One region of the Streptomyces sp. NBC_01216 genome, then DNA from elsewhere that is predicted to be linked to it. Evidence: predicted binding sites of a transcription regulator. Region 1 holds the regulator's gene; the other holds the start of a gene.
The links. The regulator HspR, encoded in region 1, represses chaperone genes until heat shock. The targets are predictions, from matches to a motif close to TTGAGNNNNNNNNNCTCAA.
Positions count from the first base shown of each region.

Region 1 (7,938 bases):
CCCGGACTCTCTCACGGCCGGGCGGGTCCGTCCCGGAACCGACGCGCTCGATCCCGGGTCTTTGAGCGGGAGTCAGCGCGAAGAGTTGAGCCCCCTTCGCTCAGGTCTGTTGACTCGGCGGGGCGGGTGGTGCATCCTTGAGTCAGTTCCACTCAAGTCAGCTGGAGGAATCGAAATGGCACGTGCGGTCGGCATCGACCTGGGCACGACTAACTCCGTCGTCAGCGTTCTCGAAGGCGGCGAGCCCACCGTCATCACCAACGCCGAAGGCGCCAGGACCACGCCGTCCGTCGTCGCCTTCGCGAAGAACGGCGAGGTGCTCGTCGGCGAGGTCGCCAAGCGCCAGGCGGTCACCAACGTCGACAGGACCATCCGGTCGGTCAAGCGCCACATGGGCACCGACTGGAAGATCGACATCGACGGCAAGAGCTTCAACCCGCAGCAGATGAGCGCCTTCATCCTGCAGAAGCTCAAGCGGGACGCCGAGGCGTACCTGGGCGAGAAGGTCGTCGACGCGGTCATCACCGTTCCGGCGTACTTCAACGACTCCGAGCGTCAGGCCACCAAGGAGGCCGGTGAGATCGCGGGCCTCAACGTCCTGCGCATCGTCAACGAGCCGACCGCGGCTGCGCTCGCTTACGGCCTCGACAAGGACGACCAGACGATCCTCGTCTTCGACCTCGGTGGCGGCACCTTCGACGTGTCCCTCCTGGAGATCGGCGACGGCGTCGTCGAGGTGAAGGCCACCAACGGCGACAACCACCTCGGTGGTGACGACTGGGACCAGCGCGTCGTCGACTACCTGGTGAAGCAGTTCGCCAACGGCCACGGCGTCGACCTGGCCAAGGACAAGATGGCTCTCCAGCGTCTCCGCGAGGCCGCGGAGAAGGCGAAGATCGAGCTGTCTTCCTCCACCGAGACGTCGATCAACCTGCCCTACATCACGGCCTCCGCCGAGGGTCCGCTGCACCTGGAGGAGAAGCTCACCCGGGCTCAGTTCCAGCAGCTCACCTCCGACCTCCTCGAGCGCTGCAAGACGCCGTTCCACAACGTCATCAAGGACGCGGGCATCAACCTGTCCGAGATCGACCACGTCGTTCTCGTGGGTGGCTCCACCCGCATGCCGGCCGTCGCCGAGCTCGTGAAGGAGCTGACCGGCGGCCAGGAGGCCAACAAGGGCGTCAACCCGGACGAGGTCGTCGCCATCGGCGCCGCCCTCCAGGCCGGTGTCCTCAAGGGCGAGGTCAAGGACGTCCTGCTCCTCGACGTGACCCCGCTGTCCCTCGGCATCGAGACCAAGGGCGGCATCATGACCAAGCTCATCGAGCGCAACACCACGATCCCGACCAAGCGGTCCGAGATCTTCACGACGGCCGAGGACAACCAGCCGTCCGTGCAGATCCAGGTCTACCAGGGCGAGCGCGAGATCGCGGCGTACAACAAGAAGCTCGGCATGTTCGAGCTGACCGGCCTCCCGCCGGCCCCGCGCGGCGTCCCGCAGATCGAGGTCGCCTTCGACATCGACGCCAACGGCATCATGCACGTGACCGCGAAGGACCTGGGCACGGGCAAGGAGCAGAAGATGACCGTCACCGGCGGCTCCTCGCTGCCGAAGGACGAGGTCGACCGGATGCGCCAGGAGGCCGAGCAGTACGCGGACGAGGACCACCGCCGCCGCGAGGCCGCCGAGAGCCGCAACCAGGGCGAGCAGCTCGTCTACCAGACGGAGAAGTTCCTCAAGGACAACGAGGACAAGGTCCCCGGTGAGGTCAAGACCGAGGTCGAGGCCGCCGTCACCGAGCTGAAGGAGAAGCTCAAGGGCGACGACACCGCGGAGATCCGCACCGCCACCGAGAAGGTCGCGGCCGTCTCCCAGAAGCTCGGTCAGGCGATGTACGCCGACACCCAGGCCGCCCAGGCCGCGGGCGGCGACGCCCCGCACGCCGAGGCCAAGGCCGATGACGACGTCGTCGACGCCGAGATCGTCGACGAGGACAAGCCGAAGGGTGGCGCGGCCTGATGTCGGAGGAGACCCCGGGTTTCGAGGAGAAGCCCGACGTCCCCTCCGGCGCCACCGCTGACGACGCCGCCGCAGCCGCCGAGAACTCCGACTCCACCGTGGAGGGCTCGGCGGCCCCGGCCGGGGACGCAAGTCGGAACACAGGCCCGAAGCAGGCCGAGACCGCCGGTCTCACCGCCCAGCTGGACCAGGTCCGCAGCGCGCTGTCCGAGCGCACGGGGGACCTCCAGCGGCTTCAGGCCGAGTATCAGAACTACCGCCGCCGCGTGGAGCGGGACCGGGTCACGGTCAAGGAGATCGCCATCGCGAGCCTCTTGACCGAGCTCCTGCCCGTGCTCGACGACGTCGGCCGGGCCCGCGACCACGGCGAACTCGTCGGCGGGTTCAAGTCGGTTGCCGAATCGATGGAGACCGTCGTCGCCAAGATGGGACTCCAGCAGTTCGGCAAGGAGGGCGAGCCCTTCGACCCGACGATCCACGAGGCCCTGATGCACTCGTACGCGCCGGACGTCACCGAGACGACCTGTGTGGCGATCCTGCAGCCGGGGTACCGCATCGGCGAGCGGACCATCCGGCCCGCCCGTGTGGCGGTGGCCGAGCCCCAGCCCGGGGCGACGCCGGCCGTGAAGGAAGAGAAGTCGGCAGACGAGGAGAGCGGTGGCCCCGACGAGGCCGTGTGATCCGGTTCCCCGTGGACACCCACGGGGAACCGGGGCGCACGCCCCGCGGGCCGGCGCAACGATCGTCCGGGAGGAGGGACGTCGATGAGTACGAAGGACTTCGTCGAGAAGGACTACTACAAGGTTCTCGGCGTCCCCAAGGACGCCACCGACGCCGAGATCAAGAAGGCGTACCGGAAGCTCGCGCGCGAGAACCATCCGGACGCCAACACCGGCGACACCAAGGCGGAAGAGCGCTTCAAGGCGATCTCCGAGGCGAACGACGTCCTCGGTGACCCCAAGAAGCGCAAGGAGTACGACGAGGCCCGCGCGCTGTTCGGCAACGGCGGTTTCCGCGCCGGACCCGGTGGCGCGGGCGGCTCCTTCAACTTCGACCTGGGCGACCTCTTCGGCGGTGCCCAGGGCCCCGGCGGCGGGGCCGGCGGCTTCGGCGGCGGCGGGCTCGGCGACGTGTTCGGCGGACTGTTCAACCGCGGCGCGGGCGGCGGCGCGGGCACCCGCACCCAGCCGCGCCGCGGCCAGGACATCGAGTCCGAGGTGACGCTCAGCTTCGTCGAGGCCGTCGACGGCGCGACCGTACCGCTGCGGATGTCCAGCCAGCAGCCCTGCAGGGCGTGTTCGGGCACCGGCGACAAGAACGGCACGCCCCGGGTGTGCCCGACCTGCGTCGGCACCGGCCAGATCTCGCGCGGCGGCAGCGGGTCCTTCTCCCTCACCGACCCGTGCGTGGACTGCAAGGGCCGCGGCCTGATCGCGGAGAACCCCTGCGAGGTCTGCAAGGGCAGCGGCCGGGCCAAGTCCTCGCGCACCATGCAGGTGCGCATCCCCGCCGGGGTCACCGACGGCCAGCGGATCCGGCTGCGCGGCAAGGGAGCGCCGGGCGAGCGCGGCGGTCCCGGGGGCGACCTCTATGTCGTCGTCCACGTCGGAGCGCACCCGGTCTTCGGCCGCAAGGACGACAACCTCACCGTCACCGTGCCCGTCTCCTTCGCCGAGGCGGCACTCGGCGGTGACGTCAAGGTCCCGACCCTCGGCGGCCCGGCGGTGACGCTGAAGCTGCCCGCGGGCACACCCAACGGCCGGACCATGCGCGCCCGTGGCAAGGGCGCGGTCCGCAAGGACGGCACCCGCGGCGACCTGCTGGTGACCGTGGAGGTCGCGGTGCCCACGGAGCTGGACGACAAGGCGCGCGAGGCTCTGGAGACCTACCGCGAGGCGACCGCGGGCGAGGACCTGCGGGCAGAGCTGTTCCAGGCCGCGAAGGGAGCTTGACGCGATGGACATCCGACCAGGGCGCAGCCGTAACCCCTACGAACTGACCGACGAGACACCGGTGTACGTCATCTCGGTGGCGGCCCAGCTGTCCGGCCTGCACCCGCAGACGCTGCGCCAGTACGACCGCCTCGGTCTGGTCTCCCCGGACCGCACCGCGGGCCGGGGGCGGCGCTACTCGGCCCGCGACATCGAACTGCTGCGCACCGTGCAGCAGCTGTCGCAGGACGAGGGCATCAACCTGGCCGGCATCAAGCGCATCATCGAACTGGAGAACCAGGTCGCGGCGTTGCAGGCACGGGTGTCCGAACTCTCGGCGGCGGTCGAGGGCGCGGCGGCGACGCTGCGCCAGCGCGAGGCACAGGTGCACGCCTCGTACCGCCGGGACCTGGTTCCCTACACCGATGTGCAGCAGGCGAGCGCGCTGGTGGTGTGGCGCCCCAAGCGCGGCGAGTAGCCCGGCCGCCCGCACGGCGGACACGCCCCGCCCGACGGCACCCCACGCCTTACGCCGGAGCCCCCTTCCTCGACGGGAGGGGGCTCCGGCGTGTGCGCGTGCGGCGGGCGAGGTGGTCAGGACCCGGAGGCCCGCCGGGGACCGGCACGGTCGTCGAGGCCGGTCGTCACGCGCACGGCCGGTCGTCCTGCTCCAGGATCCCGGACCGGGCGATGAGGTAGCCGAGCTGGGCCCGGCTGCCGCTGCCGAGGGCGGAGGCGAGTTTCGCTATGTGGGCGCGACAGGTCCGGACGTTCATACCGAGGCGGCGGGCTATGGCCTCGTCCACATGGCCCTCCACGAGGAGTTTGGCGATGGAGCGCTGCACGCCGCTGATGCCGTCGAGGGCGGTGGTGTAGGACACCACCCCCTCCTCCCAGGGGACCCCGTGCAGCCAGAACTGGTCGAAGACACCCACGAGGTACTGCACCAGCCCCTCGTGGCGCAGCTCCAGGGCGACCTGGCGGTCGCTGCGCGCCGGCACGAAGGCGACCTTGCGGTCCACGATGATCAGCCGGTCGATGATCTCCTCGAGGGTCCGCAGTTCCAACCCGTAGGGCGCGACCCGTTCCACGTAGGCCAGCGTCGCCGGATGGTGCCGTGCGGTGTGCTGGTAGAGGGTGCGCATCCGGACACCGCGGTCGAGGAGCGGCTCCATCCGCTTGAGCGCCTTCTCCAGGGTGTCGGGACGCCGTCCGCTGCCGGGCTGGATGGTCAGCAGCTCCTCGGTGCACTCGGCGGTGACACGGTCCAGCGTGGCGTTGATCATGCTCAGGCCCTCGAGCACGGTGATGGCGTGCGAGGCCGACGGGTCCAGCCGGTTGATGGTCATGAAAGGCTCGAACGTGTCGGCCAGTGATATCGCCCGCTGTCTGCGCGCCTGGATCTCCTGCTCGAGAGGGTGTATGAGCTGGTTGAGCGCGATGGAAGGCGGCACGGGCAGCAGCCACTGACCGTCGTCCGGATCCGGGTGCAACAGGGCGAGGCGGACGAGGCAGGGCGCGGCGTCAGTCTCGGAACGGGTGATTCTGCCCATGCGCAACGCGTTCGCATACAGGGTCTTACCCACGTCGCATAGTTCACCGTGACTGTGGATGTGTCCTGTATCGCCTCTTTCTGTCCGCATTTGCACCCCCCTCAGGGTTTTGAATTACAGGAACATGATGCCTGGGTTCGCTGGTGGAAGGGTCGAGAGTGAGCCATCGTCTTATTCGCGGGGGAGGAGGTAATGATCAAAAGAGGTGGAGATCGGCCATGACCAGGATGGTTCGTGCACTTAGCGCCATAGCCGTTGCGGCGGCTGCTCTCGGCGTACTCGTCGGCACCGGCGAGCCCTCGTGGGAGAGCATCCCCACGGACGCGGTGACGGCGACCCCGGGCGAGCCCTCGTGGGAGAGTGAGCCGGCGGGCTCGGTGCTCGCTGCCCCCAGCGAGCCCTCGTGGGAGTTCGCCCCCATGGGGCAGACCGGCCCCGGCGGGGCCTTCGTCCAGGCGGGCGCGGGCGCATGACCTTCCCGCCGGACGACCGGGTCTTCCGCCGCGAGATGGCGACGGCGTACCGATCCGGGTGGCATTTCATCGATCTCGTCACGGCAGTGCCGCACGGTGGCGAGTCGTTGATGGTCACCCTCTTCGGCGAGCCGATCATCATCGCGCGGGGCGAGGACGAGGAGATCCGCGCCTACCGCTGCCTGCGCCGCCCCCGCGGCGCCCCGCAACCCGTCCGCTGTGCCATCCGGTACGGCATGATCTTCGTCAACCTCGACCAGCGGGACCACCAGCTGCTCGAGCCCGAGACCATCACCGCCACCCCCCGCAGTGCCTGAGCGGTTCCCCCGTCGTTCCAAGATCGCTCAGGTACTTCCCCCACACAGCGGCGCCATCGCGGACCTGAAACGCGATGGCGCCGCTGTGCTGTCCGGACGCGTCCGGTGGCCGGCGTGCGTCCCGTGGGCCCCGGCGGCGCACCCGTGCGCGGCAGGGGTGCGGTGCGTCGGGGCTACGCCCGGCCCATGGCCCGGGTCAGCGCGATCTCGATGACCACCCGGTCCGGGTTCGGCGCCGGGACCCTGCCGTAGCGCGCCGCGTAACGCTCCACCGCGTCGGCGACGACGTCCGGCTCGGTGCGGACGCGTGCCACGCCCTCGAGCGTCGCCCAGCGCCCCTTGTCCACCTGGCAGACGGCGACGCGTGCCCCCTCCGCGCCCGCGGCCATGACGTTGGCGACCTTCCGGCTGTTCTTGTTGGTGATCACCCGGGCGATGCCGTTACCGCCGCCGTCGGGGTCGTAGGTCACGCCCACCGCGACCACGTGCGGGGTGCCGTCCGCGCGCGGGGTCGTCAGTGTGCACATGTGGTACTCGCGCCAGAAGCCGAGATACGAGTCCGAGGGGTTCCGCGGGTCAGTCGCCATGTCCCGGAACCTACCCGCGGAGGACATCTCTCCAACAACTTGAGCGGAATAGGCTCAACTTTGTGTATGTTGGAAGAGTCATAACCGGCAGGACCGCAAGGAGGAGACCCCGCACGTGGACGCCGAACTGACCAACAAGAGCCGGGACGCGATCAACGCGGCCACCAGCCGTGCCGTGTCCGAGGGCCATCCCGATCTGACCCCCGCGCATCTCCTCCTCGCGCTCCTCGCGGGTGAGGGCGGGCAGGCTTCGGCGAACATCGTCGACCTGCTCGCCGCCGTCGACGCCGACCAGGCCGCCGTCCGTTCGGCCACGGAGCGACTGCTGGCCGCCCTGCCCAGCGTGACCGGCTCCACCGTCGCGCCGCCGCAGCCCAACCGCGAGCTGCTCGCGGTCATCGCCGACGCCGCCGAGCGGGCCCGGATGCTGGGGGACGAGTACCTTTCCACCGAGCACCTGCTGATCGGCATCGCCGCGAAGGGCGGACAGGCCGGCGAGGTCCTCGTGGGCCAGGGGGCGAGCCCGGTGAAGCTGCTCGACGCCTTCGAGAAGACGAGGGGAGGGCGCCGGGTGACCACTCCCGACCCGGAGGGCCAGTACAAGGCCCTGGAGAAGTTCGGCACCGACTTCACCGCCGCCGCGCGCGAGGGCAAGCTGGACCCCGTCATCGGGCGCGACCACGAGATCAGGCGCGTGGTCCAGGTCCTCTCCCGCCGCACCAAGAACAACCCCGTCCTCATCGGCGAACCCGGCGTCGGCAAGACCGCCGTCGTCGAGGGACTGGCGCAGCGCATCGTGAAGGGCGACGTCCCGGAGTCCCTGAAGAACAAGCGCCTGGTCTCCCTCGACCTCGGCGCGATGGTCGCGGGGGCCAAGTACCGGGGCGAGTTCGAGGAACGGCTGAAGACCGTCCTCGCCGAGATCAAGGCGAGCGACGGACGGATCATCACCTTCATCGACGAGCTCCACACCGTCGTCGGCGCGGGTGCCGGCGGCGACTCCGCCATGGACGCCGGCAACATGCTCAAGCCGATGCTGGCCCGCGGCGAGCTGCGC
Region 1 is NZ_CP108677.1:3,781,369-3,789,306, forward strand. It holds gene dnaK (molecular chaperone DnaK) at 176-2,020, shown strand; gene grpE (nucleotide exchange factor GrpE) at 2,020-2,700, shown strand; gene dnaJ (molecular chaperone DnaJ) at 2,785-3,972, shown strand; gene OG393_RS16690 (heat shock protein transcriptional repressor HspR) at 3,977-4,429, shown strand; gene OG393_RS16695 (helix-turn-helix transcriptional regulator) at 4,596-5,594, opposite strand; gene OG393_RS16700 (hypothetical protein) at 5,723-5,977, shown strand; gene OG393_RS16705 ((2Fe-2S)-binding protein) at 5,974-6,294, shown strand; gene OG393_RS16710 (pyridoxamine 5'-phosphate oxidase family protein) at 6,468-6,881, opposite strand; gene clpB (ATP-dependent chaperone ClpB) at 6,997-7,938, shown strand, end outside.

Region 2 (7,938 bases), 1.5 Mb from region 1:
GCGGTCGTGGTGCTGGACGGGGTGACGCCACCTGCGGACGGGGGCGGTTGTGCGCACGGCGTCCCCTGGTTCACGGCCCGCCTCGGCGGCGCTTTGACCGAACTGTGCGCTTCGCGGCCGGACGTGACGCTGATCGGAATCCTGTCCCTCGCAATCCGGCTCACCGCGGACGCCCACCGGGAAACCTGTGACCTTTCTCACGCGCGGACGCCTCAGGCGACCGTCGCCCTGGCCCGCTGGGGCGCGGCCGGGGTGGAGCACCTGGTCCTGTCCGACGCGGCACTCCTCCTGGAGGCGCCGGACGGAGCGGTACGCCCGGTACTCGACGGCCGTCTCGGCCGGGTCCCGCCCGAGATCCTGCGCTCGCCGGAGGCGACGGACCGGCTGCGCAACCAGGAGGGCGGCTTCTTCACCGCCGCGGCGGACCCGGCCGTCGCGGAGCGCGCGGTGTCCGGGACGACTCCCCGCTCGGGGGTGCGGGCGCTCGCCGCGCTGACGGACGGGGCCACCCGCTGGGTGGAGACGTTCGGGGAGGGCGACTGGACGGACTGCTTCGGGGTGCTGCGGCGGGAGGGTGCCGACGGGCTGATCCGGCGGGTCCGGGCGCGGGAGGCCGCGGACGCGGCGGCGGGCACCGCCCGGCGCGGGAAGCTCCACGACGACGCGACGGCCGTGTACGCGGTCCTGTAGGCGGCGGCCCCGGGGCGCTCCGGGCAGGGGCGGGGCGGCACGGGTGATCGGCGGCGTCCCGGGAGCGGTCCGGGCGATCGAGGGCCCCGGAGCACCACGGGGCGGCCCGGGGCGTCGCGGTGCGCCGGTTCAGCCCTCCGCCCGGTCGTTCAGCTGGTGGAGCAGGCGGGCCAGTTCGGCGACCTCGCCGCGGTCCCAGTCGGCCAGCTTGCGCACGTACCGGCCCCGCCGGGCGTCACGGACGTGGCGGAACCGGTCCCTCCCTTCCTCCGTCAGCCGGACCAGAGAGGCCCGCCCGTCGGCCGGGTCCGGGTCCCGGGCGACGAGGCCGAGGTCTTCCAGGGCGCGCAGCTGGCGGCTCATGGTCGCCTTGCCGACGCCGAAGTACCCGGCCAGATCGGTGGCGCGCTGAGGCCCGGTGTCGTCGAGCCGCACGAAGAGACCGTAGGCGGCGGGCTCCAGTCCGGGGTGGACCTCGCGGGCCATCTCGCCCGACTGCGCGCGGGCGCGCCGCAGGAAGACGGCAAGCTCGCGCTCCAGGGCGAGGAACTCCTGGTCCACATCGAATCCGGAGGCGATCTTGTCCTCGTTCCCCTTGCCGCTTCCGTGCACGTCAGCTGCCCCCTCGCGCGGGTTTCCCGTCGCTGAAAGTTTCTTCCCGCCACGGCCGTCGCCGCAGCTCCTCCAGTATTTCGCAGGCGGAGAGCAGCAGCAGCACCCGGACCCCCTTCCGCCGGAAGGGCCCCTCCGCGGCCCCACGAGGGACGCCGGGAACCCCGGCCCCCGGCAGATCCCGGACTCCGGCTCCGCCCGCCTGGACACGGGCCCCTCCGGCGCGGCGCGCGGTTCGACGGCGACCTCTCCCGGGCGCACCCGGGAGACTTCCCATGATTCCCCGCCGCCAGACCCTTGCTCATTGGTATGGACCAATGCCACCCTCTGGGCAGTGCGTGCGGCTTTCAACTTCCGTGCGCCGTCCGGTCGTTGCTCGGTCCGTACTCCCCCACGCACGAGAGAGAGCCCCGCATGACGTCCCTCCGCGCCCGTCGCCCCCGTCGCCTCGCCGCAGCCGGCGCCGTCCTGTCCGCCGCCGCGATCGTTCCCCTGACCCCGTCCGTGGCCGTCGCCCACGGTGCCGTCTTCAACCCGGTGAGCCGGGTGGCCGCCTGCTACGCGGAGGGGCCCGAGTCACCCAAGTCGCAGGTGTGCAAGGACCTCGTGGCCGATTCCGGCACCCAGCCGCTGTACGACTGGAACGAGGTCAACATCGCCAACGCCGCCGGTCAGCACCAGGCGCTGATCCCGGACGGCAAGCTCTGCTCGGCCAACCGCGAGAAGTACCGTGCCCTCGACTGGGCGCGCACCGACTGGCCGTCGACGGCGGTGGCCGCGGGCACCTTCGACTTCAAGGTCCGGGTGACGGCGCCGCACTCGGGCACGATGACGGTCTACCTCACCAAGGAGGGCTTCGACCCCACCCAGCCGCTGAAGTGGTCCGACCTGGACACGACGCCGGTGGCCACCTACGCCACCACGCGCTCCTCGGACAACGGCTACTACGACTTCACCGGGAACCTGCCCTCCCGCACCGGCCGCCACATCGTCTACAAGGTCTGGCAGCGCAACGACAGTCCGGAGGCGTTCTACAGCTGCTCCGACGTCACCTTCGGCGGCCCGGCGGCGGCCGTGGCCAAGGCTCCGACCGAGGCGAAGATCGCGGCCGGAGCCGACCTGTCGACGGTGAGCCACGCCGGCCACGGCGGCGACGAGCAGCCCCCGGCCCTGTCGGCCGAGACCGCCGCCACGCCCACCTCCCCGCTCCCGCCGGCGCTCGCGGGCGCGGGCGGCCTGGCGGCGTTCGCCGTCGGCGGCCTGTTCCTGTCGCGCCGCCGCGCTTCCTGACGACCGCGTCCCGGCGGCGGACGCCACGAGCGGGGTGCCCGCACCGGGCACCCCGCTCGCGCGGCTCACGCCGCCGCGCTCACCGACACCTCCGCCGGGGTCAGCGCGATCTCCAGGACCTGGCGGACGTCCGTCACCGGGTGGACCTCCAGCTTCTCCAGGATCTCGGCGGGGACGTCGTCCAGGTCGGCCTCGTTCCGCTTCGGGATCACGACCGTCGTCACGCCCGCCCGGTGCGCGGCCAGCAGCTTCTGCTTCAGGCCGCCGATCGGCAGCACCCGCCCGGTCAGCGACACCTCGCCGGTCATCGCCACGTCCGTGCGGACCAGCCGGCCGGACAGCAGCGAAGCCAGCGCGGTCGTCATGGTGATGCCCGCGCTCGGCCCGTCCTTGGGGACCGAGCCCGCCGGGAAGTGGATGTGCACGCCCCGGTCCTTCAGACCGGTCACGGGCAGCTCCAGCTCCGCGCCGTGCGAGCGGAGGAAGGAGAGCGCGATCCGCGCGGACTCCTTCATCACGTCACCCAGCTGTCCGGTCAGGGTCAGCCCCGCCGCGCCCGTTTCCGGATCGGCGAGCGACGCCTCCACGAAGAGCACGTCGCCGCCCGCGCCCGTCACGGCCAGACCGGTGGCCACACCGGGAACGGACGTACGGCGTTCGGCCGGGTCCTGAGCCGACTCCGGTACATGGTGCGGCCGCCCGATCAGGGCGCGCAGGTCCTTCGGCGTCAGGGTGAACGGCAGCTCCCGCTCGCCCAGTTCGTGCTGCGCGGCGACCTTCCGCAGCAGCCGGGCCACGGTCCGCTCCAGGGTGCGGACACCCGCCTCCCGGGTGTACTCGCCGGCCAGCTTCCGCAGGACCGCGTCCTCCAGAACGACCTCGCCCGGCTCCAGACCCGCCCGCTCCAGTTGCCGGGGCAGCAGATGGTCGCGGGCGATGACGACCTTCTCGTCCTCCGTGTACCCGTCGAGGCGCACCAGCTCCATCCGGTCGAGCAGCGCCTCCGGAATGGCCTCCAGGACGTTCGCCGTCGCCAGGAAGACGACGTCGGACAGGTCGAGTTCGACCTCCAGGTAGTGGTCCCGGAAGGTGTGGTTCTGCGCCGGGTCCAGGACTTCGAGTAGGGCCGCGGCCGGGTCGCCGCGGAAGTCGGAACCGACCTTGTCGATCTCGTCGAGCAGGACCACCGGATTCATGGACCCGGCCTCCTTGACCGCCCGGACGATCCGGCCGGGCAGCGCGCCCACGTACGTACGCCGGTGCCCGCGGATCTCCGCCTCGTCGCGCACCCCGCCGAGCGCGACCCGCACGAACTTCCTCCCCATCGCGTGCGCGACGGACTCACCCAGGGAGGTCTTGCCGACGCCGGGCGGACCGACCAGCGCGAGGACCGCGCCGCCGCGCCGGCCGCCGACCACGCCGAGGCCCCGCTCGGAACGCCGCTTGCGCACCGCCAGGTACTCGGTGATCCGCTCCTTGACGTCTTCCAGGCCCGCGTGCTCGGCGTCGAGGACCGCCTTGGCGCCCCGGACGTCGTACCGGTCCTCGGTCCGCTCGTTCCAGGGCAGTTCGAGGACGGTGTCGAGCCAGGTGCGGATCCAGGAACCCTCCGGCGACTGGTCGCTGGACCGCTCCAGCTTCGCGACCTCCTTGAGGGCGGCCTCCCGCACCTTCCCGGGCAGGTCGGCGGCCTCCACCCGGGCACGGTAGTCGTCGGACTCGTCGCCCTCGCCGTCGCCGTCCAGCTCGCGCAGTTCCCTGCGCACGGCGTCGAGCTGGCGGCGCAGCAGGAACTCTCGCTGCTGCTTGTCGACACCCTCCTGGACGTCCTTGGCGATGGTCTCGGCGACGTCCTGCTCCGCCAGATGCTCACGCAGCCAGACCGTGGCCAGCCTGAGGCGCGCGACCGGATCGGCCGTCTCCAGCAGCTCCACCTTCTGCTCGACCGTGAGGAACGGCGAGTACCCGGAGTTGTCGGCGAGCGCCGCGACACCGTCGATCTGCTGCACCCGGTCCACGACCTGCCAGGCACCGCGCTTCTTGAGCCAGCTGGTGGCCAGCGCCTTGTACTCCGTGACCAGCTCGGTCACGGCGCCGGGCAGCGGGTCCGGCAGGACCTCCTCGACGACGGCACCCTCGACCCACAGGGCGGCGCCGGGTCCGGTCGTGCCGGCGCCGATCCTCACCCGGTCCCGGCCGCGGATCAGCGCACCGGGATCACCGTCGGACAGCCGCCCGACCTGTTCGACGGTGCCGAGCACACCGGTTCCCGCGTAGGTCCCGTCGACGCGGGGCACCAGCAGCACCCGCGGCTTGCCACCACCCGGCCGGGCGGCGGCCTGGGCGGCCTCCACCGCGGCGCGTACGTCGTTGTCGGACAGGTCGAGCGGCACCACCATGCCGGGCAGCACGACCTCGTCGTCGAGCGGCAGCACGGGCAGGGTCAGCGTCGAGTACTCCGTGGACTCAGGAGCCATGATCTCCCCTTCGGCAGTCAAGTTGAGCTATGCCGACTCAATGCACATGAGCCCAGGAATGTTCCCCGGGGGGCGTTCGCTCTCGGCGATCACCCGGCGGTCGTCCTGTGACGGGGCGGTCCTGTGACGGGGCCGGCCCGCGCCGGCCCGCGCTCCACGAGGCCGTCGTACGCACCGATCCGCGTACCGAGCCGGCGAGGGCACGAGGCAGGTCCGCGGACCCTGGCGCGACGGCCCGTCGGCCTGCCTGTCAGTGCCTGCCCCTAGCATCCGGCCATGAGCATGATCGGAGAGTACGCGCGCCTCACTCCTGCCGAACTCGATCGCGCGGTCCGTGATCCGGACTGGGCGCGGGAGTTCGTCGACGAACTGGTCGAGACGGAGCTGGACGTACACCCCGAGCCGTCCGAAGCGCGCCTCCACGAAGTCGACAAGGCGTGGCACGCGCTCGACTTCCTGCTGCGCCGCGTCGACTTCCCCGTCGACGTCGTTCACGGCGAGGAAGAGATCCTCGGGGCCGAGGACTGGGGGTACGGACCGCCCCGCTTCCTCCGGCCGGAACGCGTGCGCATCGCGGCGAAGGCGCTCTCCGCCACCCCCCACGAAGCCCTGATCGAGGGTGTCCTCCCGGCGGAGCTCGCCGAGGCGGGCGTCTACCCCGCCGTCGTCTGGGAGCGCGGCGAGTCGCTCGACTACGTGACCGGCCACTACCAGGCGCTGGTTCCGTTCCTCCGAGCCGCGGCAGACACCGGGGACGCCCTGCTCATCTGGCTGGACTGACCGCCGGGGAACAGGGCTCACCCTCACGGTCGCACCGAGCTGACGCCCGCCGTTCGGCCGGGGGAAGCCCGGCCGCGCCGGAATCCTCGCCGGATCCGCAACCTCCGGTCGGCTCCGCGGCGTTCATTCCCCGTGACGAGCAGCTATCCCGGGTGCGGGCATTGCACAGAGGGCGGGCACCACCCCCCGGTCGGCCCCGCCGAGGCGACCGGCCCGGAGACGGCGAGCGGCGGAAACCGGGCGGGTGCCACGGGCACGCGGCGCGAGGCGGCCCCGGACCTCGTGCCCGGTGAGGGCCCGGCCCATGCCCCGGGTGCGCCCCGCCCGGCCGCACCCCACGCACCCGGCTCCGCCCCCTCCGCTGCGGACGCCACGGAGGACCCCTGCGACACCCGCCTGGTCCACGCGGTCGCCGACGGGGACAAGGACGCCCTGTCCCTGCTGTTCGCCCGGCACGCCGCCACGCTGTTCGCTCATCTCCTCAACCGCGGCTTCCCGGCACCGACCGTCGAGGACGCGGTGCAGGAGTCCTTTCTCACGGTGTGGAAGAGCGCCTCGGGCTTCCATGAGGGCAGCGTCCCGGCCTGGCTGCGCCGGATCGCGCTCTGCCGGGCCGTCGACCTCGAACGGGCCGCGAGCCGCCATCGCGCCCTCGCGGACCGGGCGCGCGAGCACACCCCCGCCTCGGCCGCCACGGCGCCCTCCGCCGAGGAGTGCCTGCTCGCGTCCTCCCCGCGCTACGCGGCGATCGCCGTCGCCCTGGCCGGCCTCCCCGGGCCGCAGCGCGAGGTGATCGAGCTGCGCTATCTCCGGCACCTCAGCGTCCGCGAGACGGCGGAACGGCTCGCGATACCCGAAGGCACGGTCAAGGCCCGTGCCGCCCGTGGCTGCGCCCGGCTGCGCGAGTGGATCGTGGCCCAGCGTGAGGCGGAGTCCTCAGCCGGCGCGCCGGAGGAGATCGCCCGCGAGGCGCAGCCCTCGCGCCGCCCCCGCGTGCCGCGTCCCCGCCCATGACGGCGATCGGGCTCCGCGGACGGCCCCGACGCCCCGCCCCGCACCCCACTCGCCCCGGGAGCACGACGTCCCCTGCCCGGACCCCGGCCCCGCCGCCCGCCCTCCCCCCGCACCCGAAGGCAGTCCTCGCATGACCGAGCTCTCTCCCCCCGTCCCCCGTCCGGCCCAGGCGTCCGGACCGGCCGGCGACCGGCATCTGCCGGGGCACCGGGTGGCCACGTACGCGCGCGGGGAACTCTCCCGTGAGCTCCTCGTCTCCGCCGAAGCCCACCTGGACTCCTGCCGCGACTGCGCCGAGGCCGTCGGCACGGCCGTACGCGGCGGGCCCTACGGTCCACGACTCGACGCGGTGCACCGCGCCCTGGTCAACCGGATCGGCTGAGGGCATGCTCGGGAGCATGGCGGACAGGAGCGGCGGAGGCGGACGGTACAGGGTGGGCCGATGGGGCGCGGCCGTGGCACTGGTGCCGCTGGTGGCGCTGGCCGGATGTGGGACGGACGGCACCAGCGGACCGTCCGAACCGGGGCGCGGCACCGCGAAGAACAGCGGGGAACCGGCTCCCCGGGAAGTCCTGGTCGACCTGGAGGTCAGCGGTGGCTTCGCCGGTGTCCGGAACCGGCTGGTCGTCCGCTACGACGGCTCGTACACCACCCGTTCCGGCACGAAGCCGCCACGCACCGGCCGGATGGAGCCCGCGGAGGTCGCGGAACTGCGCGCGGCGCTGGAGGACCCGGCGTTCGCCGCGGTGCCCGCCCGGCCGAGCGGGAAGACGGTCTACGACGGCTTCGAGTACGTCATCACGTACGGGTCCCGGGTGGTCGTCGCCACGGACGACGAGCGCCCGCCGGCGCTCCGGCGGGTCTTCGCGGCCCTTCCCGACGGCGGCCCGCCGACCAGCCCCTGACCGGAGGCCCGCCCGCCCCCGTGACCGCCCTCTCCGCGGCCCGCCACCCCCCGCGGTTTGTCCCGGCCGCCGGCCCACGGCGAGGATGGCCGGGTCGTTCCCGCGAGCCGAGAACCGGAGTGAGTGTCACCATGCCGACCCCCGTCACCCTCGACCGCCGCGAAGGCCCC
Region 2 is NZ_CP108677.1:2,259,792-2,267,729, forward strand. It holds gene OG393_RS09425 (hypothetical protein) at 1-690, shown strand, start outside; gene OG393_RS09430 (MarR family winged helix-turn-helix transcriptional regulator) at 820-1,302, opposite strand; gene OG393_RS09435 (lytic polysaccharide monooxygenase auxiliary activity family 9 protein) at 1,717-2,592, shown strand; gene lon (endopeptidase La) at 2,658-5,069, opposite strand; gene OG393_RS09445 (YfbM family protein) at 5,346-5,849, shown strand; gene OG393_RS09450 (RNA polymerase sigma factor) at 5,982-6,863, shown strand; gene OG393_RS09455 (zf-HC2 domain-containing protein) at 6,994-7,245, shown strand; gene OG393_RS09460 (hypothetical protein) at 7,262-7,768, shown strand; gene OG393_RS09465 (spermidine synthase) at 7,900-7,938, shown strand, end outside.
Region 2: lon (endopeptidase La) is a predicted target of HspR. The motif match lies at 5,092-5,110, and genes of this name have one in related genera.